2 regions of the Bordetella genomosp. 10 genome follow, and region 2 is predicted to be linked to the other one. Evidence: predicted binding sites of a transcription regulator. Region 2 holds the regulator's gene; the other holds the start of a gene.

Region 1 (4,359 bases), on a different contig from region 2:
CGTGATGGCTTTGGCGCGTTCGGGAACGTTGCCTTCTTCCAGGTGATGCCGGGCCTGGCCGATGGCTACCCGCGCGCCGCTGTACAGCAGGGAAATGAGCCGTTCGGGCGAGGCGCTGAGAACCTGGGTTTCCAGGCCTACGTCCTTGTATGAACGGACTGAGTAGGTTGCGTCGGGACGGCGGGATGCGTAAGCCATAATTGGATCAGGAAGTCGACTTGGTCAGCGCCGCAAACTGTTGGGTTAGATAACTGCTGGTGCTGTTCATTTGCGCGACAAAGGAGTCCAACGCCACGAACTTGGCGCGCAAGGTGGCGATATCGGCGTCGATATGGTCCTTGGTGCTGTCGTAGTTGTCCTGTAGCGAGTCGTATGTTGACTGCAGGCCGTCGGTCCGGGCAGAGATAATGCCGCCGGTCTGCAGGATCGAGGTGGTGGTGGTGTTGAACGCTGTTCCCAAACCGCTGCTGCCGAACAGCAGTGTCTTCACGTCGTCCGAGTTGTTAACCAGCGCTTCGGTCATCTTGTTGACGTCCAGCTTCAGCGTGCCGTTCTTTGCGTCGGTGTCGGTGGTGATGCCGAGGTCGGCCAGTGAGCTAATGGCGCCGCCGTTGTTGGTCACGCGCAGGGCTTGCGCCAGCATGGTCTGGATGCCGCGGATCGTGCCGTCGCCGGTCAACACCGAACCAGTCTCGGACGACGTGTCGAAGGCAGTCGCGGTAGCGATCTGCGAGGCCACGGTGTTGTAGGCCGTGACGAAGTTCTGGATCGCCGTGGCCTGGGCCGTCGTGTCGGTGGTGATGCGCAGCGTGCCGGCCGTGTCCGTCTTCTCGGTCAGCGTCAGCGTGATGCCGTCGATGGCCGAGTCCACGGTGTTGGACGCGCTGGTCACGGTGATACCGTTGATTTCGACTACTGCATCGGTCGCTGCATCGCCCACGCGGGTTACTTTGGAGTCGGTGACGTCGCTGCCGTAGTTCAACGAGGTGGCCAGCGTATCGTTACCGGTCACGGAGATTCCCGTCACGGCCGCTTTGGTGCCCGTCGTGCTGGAGGTCAGCATCAGGTAGCTGTTGCCGTTGCCGTCGCTGATGATGGAGGCCTTGATGCCAAGCTTGCTGTTGCCGTTAATCGTGCTGGCGATGCCGTTGAGCGACGTGTCCGAGCCAAGGTCGACGCTAGCGGTGGTAGCGCCGTCTCCCGTACCCAGGGTAACGGTAAGCGTCCCGCCGGTGCCATTTGCGAGCGTTCGGCTAGAAAATGCCTGTGTCTGCAGGGTTTCGGTGGTGGCCAGCGAGTCGACCTTCACGCTGTACGTGCCCGTCACAGCGCTCGCCTTCGCAGTCGCGGTGAAGCCGTCGCCGGTCACGGTGGCCTTGGCGGCATTGTAGGTGTCGGCGCTACTTAGGGCCTGGGCGGCAGTCTGCAGCGCGGCGATCGAGCTCTTGATCGTCCCGTAGGCGGTGATCTTGCTCTGAATTTCGCTCTGCTGGGTCTGGATATTGGTAAGGGCGACTTCCTCGTTGTCCTGCAGCTTGTCCAGAATGCCCTGCAGATCGAGATTCGATCCGGATCCCAGCGAGGTGACGGCGGGAAGGGTGCTGCTGGAGGTGGAGCTGGTGGTAGCCATGCGAGGTTTCCTTCTTACGGTGCGTATTTTTGCAAATTCCCGGAAATGCTTATGCGCCGGGAAAACGGCATAACTGGGTCCTGTTTGGCGCTTTCGCGCCCGCTGGCGGGGAAAACGTCCGGCTCAGGCGGAGGTCTTGATGGCCGAGCCCTGGAACTCGGTGATCATCTTGGCGATCTGCAGGACGGTTTCGCTGGGGATGGTCTTGATGGTGTCCCCGGTTTTGCTGTCCTTGATCGAGATCACCACGCGCTGGGTGTCCTGGTCGATCGAAAAGGACATCTGGGTGGACCAGGCGTCCATCTTCTCGTTCAGCTTCTCCAGCGCCTGGTCGATGGGCAGCTTGCTGGCGCCCTGGTCCGAGGTGACGGTATCCGTGCTGCCGTCCTTGGCGGTGGCGCCGGCGGGCAGCACCGATACGGTCGCGTCGACGGGAGCGGCAGGCGAGGGAGCCTGGACGGGCGTTGCGATGGCTTGCTGCACGGGCAGGGCCGCGGTACCAATAGGGCTGACAGCCATAAAGACTCCACTTACACACTGCGTCGTCGACGCGTTGATCTGGTTTTCCGTTCCTGATAACGGCATGCTGAACGGGAACTTTAGGGGGCGGGGCGCCTGTTAAAATCCGCCAGCCTCAAATTCGTTACGTCCTCATGTCGCCGATCACCAAACCGGATGCCGCCAGTTCCCTGCCCGAATGGCTGGCCTATATCGAAGCGCTGCATCCCAAGACCATAGAACTGGGCCTGGAGCGCTCGCGCCGCGTGGCCGAGCGCCTGGGCCTGTCCCTGGATTGCGTGAAGATCGTCGTCGGCGGCACCAACGGCAAGGGGTCGACCTGCGCCATGCTGGAGGCCATATTGCTGGCCGCCGGCTACCGCGTCGGCCTGTACACCTCGCCGCACCTGATCGATTTCAACGAGCGCGCCCGGGTCAACGGCGAAATCGCCAGCGACGCCGCCCTGGTCGAGCAGTTCGTGGCGGTCGAGGCCGCGCGCGGCGAGGTATCGCTGAGCTACTTCGAATTCACCACGCTGGCCATCCTGCGCCTGTTCGCCGGCGCGCGGCTCGACGCCGTGGTGCTGGAGGTCGGCCTGGGCGGGCGCCTGGACACCGTCAATATCGTCGACGCGGATTGCGCCATCGTTACCAGCGTGGACCTGGACCATACCGACTGGCTCGGCGACACGCGGGAAAAGATCGGCTACGAGAAGGCCCATATCTACCGCGCCGGCCGGCCGGCCATCTGCGCCGATCCGGTGCCGCCGCAGACCCTGCTGGACCATGCCGCCGCCATCGGCGCGGATCTCTGGCTGTTCGGCCGCGACTACAACTATTCCGGCGACCGCCAGCAGTGGAGCTACGGCGGGCGCGGCCAGCGCCGCGCCGCGCTGGCCTACCCGGCCCTGCGCGGCGCCAACCAGTTGCTCAACGCCTCCGCCGCGCTGGCCGCCCTGGAGGCCTTGCGCGAGCGCCTGCCGGTGCCGCAGCAGGCGGTGCGGCAGGGCTTGCTGCAAGCGTCGCTGCCGGGCCGGTTCCAGATCCTGCCGGGCCAGCCCACCGTCATCCTGGACGTCGGCCACAATCCGCACGCCGCGGCGGTGCTGGCCCAGAACCTGGACAACATGGGTTTCCACCCGTACACCTACGCGGTCTTCGGCATGCTCAGCGAAAAGGACGTCGCCGGCGTGGTGGCCAAGCTCGCCGGCCGTTTCGACCACTGGTATTGCGCCGGCCTGCCCGGGCCGCGCGGCGGCAGCGGCGAGGCGCTGGCCGAACGGGTGCGCGAGGCCTTGCCCGCCCCCGCCCAGGGCGACGAGGCGGCCGGCATTTCGGCCTGCGCCGACCCGGTCGAGGCCTATGCCCAGGCGCGCGCCCGGGCGGGCGAGGGTGATAGAATCGTGGTATTTGGATCGTTCCTTACCGTGGCTGCCGTGCTCCAGTCGCTGGGCCGGAAATCCTAATCCGGCAAACGCCTTGAAATACGCGTTGCCGCCTCGAAATACGGCTTGATTGGATACGGCTTGGTTCCGCACGCCGTGTGCGCCGACTGCAAGGAATTAGCTCTTCATGGGTTTGTTTACACGGAAAGACCCCGCCCCCGACGCTTCCGCGGGCAAGCCACGTCCCTCCGTATCCAGCGAAGCGCAGGCCGCGCAATTGCGTGCGCGGGCTCGCAGGCGCCTGGCCGGCGCGGTTGCGCTGGTGCTGGCGGCGGTCATCATCCTGCCCATGGTGCTCGATTCCGAGCCGGCCCGCGTCAGCGACGACATTCCCGTCCGCATTCCCGATCGCGGCGCGCCTTACCAGCCGCCGGTCTCCGATCCCCAGGCGGCCCAGCCGCCGGCGGCGGACGGCAGCCAGGGCGGCGCCGCGCAGCCGCCCGCGCCCGCCAACGGCGCCGCCGCGGGCAATCCCCCCGCCGCCAACGGTTCGCAGATCGCCGCCGCGCCGCCCGTGAGCGAACCGGCGCCGCAGCCGCCGGCGCGCCAGCCCGCGCCGCGGCCCGAAGCGCCGCGCCCCGAGCCCGCGCGTCCGGAAAGCCACCCGGCGCCCGCGCGCCCCGAATCGCGGCCGGAAGCCCGCACCGAGACCAGGCCGGAGAACAAGCCCGCCGCCAAGCCGTCCGACGTCCAGCGCACCGACGACGGCGCGCGCGCCATGGCCTTGCTGGAAGGCCGTTCCGTGCCCGCGCCGGCGGCCGCGCCCGCCAGGCCGGCCGACACCAA
Region 2 (4,359 bases):
CGCGGCAAAATGCCATGTCATAGAAGTGGAATGCGAAGCGTTCGTCGAAGCGGATCTCGGCATCCAGCAGACGTTCGCTATCGGCGGCCAATATCAATCCGTCCAATAGGCGGCATGCAGCGGGCGCCTCTCCAAATTTCGCCAATCCGAGTTCGCCGTTCTTGATATGACCGACGGTACCGCTTAGATATCGACCATCATCCCAAGTGAAGCGATCGTCTACAAAAGCCCACGCCGGCTGTCGCGGCAACCGGCGAATATTGCCAGCGACTCCGAGAACGTCATAATGCTGGAGTCCGGTGCGCAGTTTCTGCGAAAAGAAAAAATCCAGGATTTGTACGTCGTCATGGATAAAAACAAGAATTGCAGGTTGATCGCGCGCCCGGTCGATCGCCGAATTGTAGATAGAGGAGAGCCCCTTGGTATTCTGGGCAAATAGTTGTACTTCCATCGGATTCGCCATCTTATGAAGGCGTAAGGACCGGCCTAGTGCTGTATTGCTGAGGAACTCCTGCTTGGTGGCTCGAGTTCCGCAGACGATGCGTATGGGTTTCATTTCAGCTTCTTTGGTCCGCTTGGTCCTCTACGAACAGTGCGGGTCCGATAAAAGAGGTCAATAGCACACCGATGGTAAACCGAAGCAATGAAGTGAAGAGCCAGGAAAAGAAGGGAAATCGGCCTGATTTCACCTGTCAAGGGTCTATGCTGCGCTCTCAGACCCGCTGAATACCCAAGGTAACAGGGTGTAGATGACAGCAGGCGACGGGCGGGAGATGTTCTTTTTGAAATTGGAGCCGCAGGCGGGGGGCTGCAAATGAATGAAGCCCCTGACAGTTGGCAGGGGCTTCACGCTTGAACAACGGAGGAGGGGGCAGATACAACCCATGGCCTGCCCCCAAGCCAGAGGTTCAAATTAACGCAGCAGCGACAGTACCGTCTGGGGTACTTGGTTGGCTTGTGCCAGCACCGAGGTGCCGGCTTGCTGCAGGATTTGGGCTCGGGTCATGTTGGAGACTTCGGTGGCGTAATCCGCATCCTGGATCCCCGAACGCGCTGCGGACAGGTTGTTGATAGTGTTGTTCAGGTTGGTAATGGCCGAATCGAAGCGGTTCTGGATTGCACCCAGTTGGCTACGGAAACCATCCACCTTGGCCAGAGCCGCGTCGATCTTCGCCAGCGGGTCAACGGTCGACGCGGAGGTGAAGGCCGCCGTCGGCGTAGCGCCGCTGAGGGCGATGGTGGCCGAGGCTGCGACGTTGGTCGAAGCGCCAGCGTTCGACAGGGCAGTTGCTGCCGTCGTGTAGTTGGTGCCGCTTACCGCGACGTACGCGGTGGCCGCCCCAGCGCTGTCGACGCCGACGTGGACCAATTGGCTCGACAACGTGGCGGCCGTGGTCACACCATTGTCGGTATCCGTGTAGGCGACGTCGGTCGTGTTCAGGGTCACTGCACCCGTGGTGGAAATCGACGCGGCGTAGAAATCATCACCCGATTGCACGACGTACTGGCTGGTGGCTGCGCCGGCGCTGGTGAGTACGTTGTGAACAGTCAGCGTCGAAGCATCGACACCCAGTTTCGTCGCCGCGGCGCTGACGTCGATGGTCGCGGGAGCAGCAGTGCTCGATCCGCCGAAAGAGGTAACAGCCGCACCGACATTGAGAGTCTTTTGCGCGACCGAGAAGCCGCTCAGCCCCAGAGTGCTGCTGTCGATTTGCTGCAGGTTGATGTTAATGGTCTGGTTGTCGTTGGCGCCGACCTGGATCGAGAGGCTGTTGTCTTGAGCAAGAACCTTCACGCCGTTGAATTGGGTCTGCGAGGACACGCGGTCGATTTCTTCCAGGCGCTGGCTGATTTCATCCTGGATGGACTTCAGGTCCGAAGAGGAGTTCGTGCCGTTGGCGGCTTGGACGGCCAGTTCGCGGATGCGCTGCAGGTTGTTGTTGACTTCGGAAAGAGCGCCTTCCGTCGTCTGAGCGATCGAGATGCCGTCGTTGGCATTGCGAGCCGCCTGGGTCAGACCGTTCACATTGGCGGTGAAGCGGTTGGCAATTGCCTGGCCGGCCGCGTCGTCCTTGGCGCTGTTGATGCGCAAGCCCGAGGACAGGCGTTCGATGGCGGTGCCCAGCGAGGATTGCGACTTCGACAAATTGTTCTGGGCGACCAGAGACAGGTAATTGGTGTTGATGACGGCCATGAGTAGCTCCAAAGAAAGAAAGGCTTCTTCAAACTAGGCGGCTGTGCTGCCGCTAAGGACACGGTTGATCGCCCGGATTGACCGCAACGAAGCATTCCGTTGCCTGGATAACGGCGGCTACCTTGGGATCTTTAGGCCTTTCTTGCTAAGTTTTTTATCGTGCCCGTATTGCGGCGGCATTGCGTGGCCGTCCTTACATCACCTGCGCCAACAACCCGTGCCCCGGCATCTCCCGCCAGGACTGGCTATGCATGTACGCCCGCAGCCGCGCCGTCGCCTGGCTGCGCAATTGGCACACGCGGGCTTCGGTTACTTCCATGATGGCGCCGATTTCCTTCAGGTTCAGTCCCTGCTCGTAATACAGGGAGAGCAGCAGCTTTTCGCGCTCGGGCAGGGATTCGATGGCTTCCACCAGCACCTGGCGGAAGTCGCCCGCCAGCAGGCTGTCCAGCGGATTGGCGCCGGAGGAGGTGGCCGCGGCGCCGTTGCTCCAGTCGGAATCGCCGCCTTCGCCGCCGTTCTCGGCGCCGAAATCCTCGTAATGCACGATCTGCACGCCTTGCGCGTCGTACAGCATCTCGTGGTACTCGTTCAGCGGCATGTCGAGCTGGGCCGCGATTTCCGATTCGGTGGGCGCGCGCATCAGGCGCTGGCCCAGGTGCGCGACCGCCTGTTCGATGCGCTTGGCCTTGCTGCGCACGCTGCGCGGCAGCCAATCCTGGTTGCGCAGCTCGTCGAGCATGGCGCCGCGGATGCGCGTGGTGGCATAGGTCTCGAATTGCGCGTCCGCGGTTTCCTGGTAGCGGCGGGCGGCATCGAGCAGGCCGATCATGCCGGACTGGATCAGGTCGTCCAGTTCGACGCTGGCCGGCAACCGGGCAAGCAACTGCAACGCAAGCTTGCGTACGAGCGGTGCATATTCGGCCAGGCTGTCTTCGGGTTGAGGCATTGCGCTATGACTTACGAAACCTTGGGGCAACAGGAGCGCCCGCCCTTGTTGTCCCAAGGCCACATTGTTACGACCTGGGAACAACCCGTAGCGCGCGAAAGCGCCGGGGGCGGACTTTTCACTTCTTCGTGCAATTGTCGGCATTCCGTCCCGATCCATTCCCCCAAGGACGCAAGCATTTGAAGGCTTATTTACAGAATTGCCTCAAACTAGGGAATTCTTTGTTGCCATATATATCCTTGAAGTGCGATATTTGTCGAACAAACAATTTTTGTCATACTTGACATAGAAAATGACAGCACCCGTGGTAAATTCTCTGACGTTTGCGAACAAAGGACACATTTCGCAACCTCGATGTTGAATCGTATGTGTCGTATGTAACGTTTGTTTGCTCAGTTCACACGGCCAGCCTCCTTAGCCCTTCGAAAGTGATCAACGGAAGACCCATGAAACAGACTGAGAATTCTCTGCTCGCCGACATCCGCGAAGTCAATTTGTCCTATCTCTTGTTGGCTCAGCGCATGTTGCGGGATGACTATGCCTCGGCCATGTTCCGCCTGGGCTTCAGCGACCAGGTCGCGGATATCCTGCTGCGCCTCTCGCCCGCGCAACTGGTCAAGCTGGCCAGCTCCAGCTCCCTGCTGTGCCGTTTCCGCTTCGACGACTACAGCCTGCTGTCGGCCTTGACCCACGACGTGCTGGGCGGCGCGCTGCAACAGGCGCACGCCACGATTCTCCTGGCGAAGCAACCGGTCGAGCAGTTGGCCTGAAGCGCCGACGACCGGTTACTTTTTCTTATCTTCTACATATGTCAGGTTTGTAACGGCCCATGGCGACCAAAAGCGTATCTCAAGAAGCCGACGAAATCCTGCTGGCCAGCGCCATGATCGGGTTGGGCGCGCGGCTTCAAGTCCTGGAGTCCGAGACCAACCTCAGCCACGACCGCCTGGCGCGGCTGTACCGGGAGATCCGCGGCTGCTCGCCGCCGAAGGGGATGCTGCCGTTCTCGGTGGACTGGTTCATGACCTGGCTGCCGAACATCCATTCCTCCCTGTTCTACAACGTCTACAAGTTCCTCAACGAGAACACCGGCAGCAAGGGCATCCGCGCCATCATCGATGCCTACCGCCTGTATCTGGAACATAACGGCGTGCGCGACGGCGAAGGTGGCGAGCCTGTCCTCAGCTTCACCCGCGCCTGGATGCTGGTGCGTTTC

What was found. Region 2 encodes FliA, which starts transcription of late flagellar genes. Its sites were predicted from a motif close to CTAAAGTTTNNNNNNNNNNNGCCGNTA; they were not measured.
Region 1: a site for FliA is predicted at 2,207-2,233, ahead of CAL29_RS16200 (flagellar protein FlaG). Genes of this name have one in related genera too.

What each region holds. Positions count from the first base shown of each region.
Region 1 covers NZ_NEVM01000002.1:1,587,905-1,592,263, reverse strand. The annotation lists gene fliS (flagellar export chaperone FliS) at 1-198, opposite strand, end outside; gene fliD (flagellar filament capping protein FliD) at 206-1,630, opposite strand; gene CAL29_RS16200 (flagellar protein FlaG) at 1,754-2,149, opposite strand; gene folC (bifunctional tetrahydrofolate synthase/dihydrofolate synthase) at 2,284-3,594, shown strand; gene CAL29_RS16190 (SPOR domain-containing protein) at 3,701-4,359, shown strand, end outside.
Region 2 covers NZ_NEVM01000005.1:30,915-35,273, reverse strand. The annotation lists gene CAL29_RS16495 (glycosyltransferase family protein) at 1-451, opposite strand, end outside; gene CAL29_RS16490 (FliC/FljB family flagellin) at 914-2,194, opposite strand; gene CAL29_RS16485 (RNA polymerase sigma factor FliA) at 2,388-3,143, opposite strand; gene flhD (flagellar transcriptional regulator FlhD) at 3,590-3,913, shown strand; gene flhC (flagellar transcriptional regulator FlhC) at 3,973-4,359, shown strand, end outside.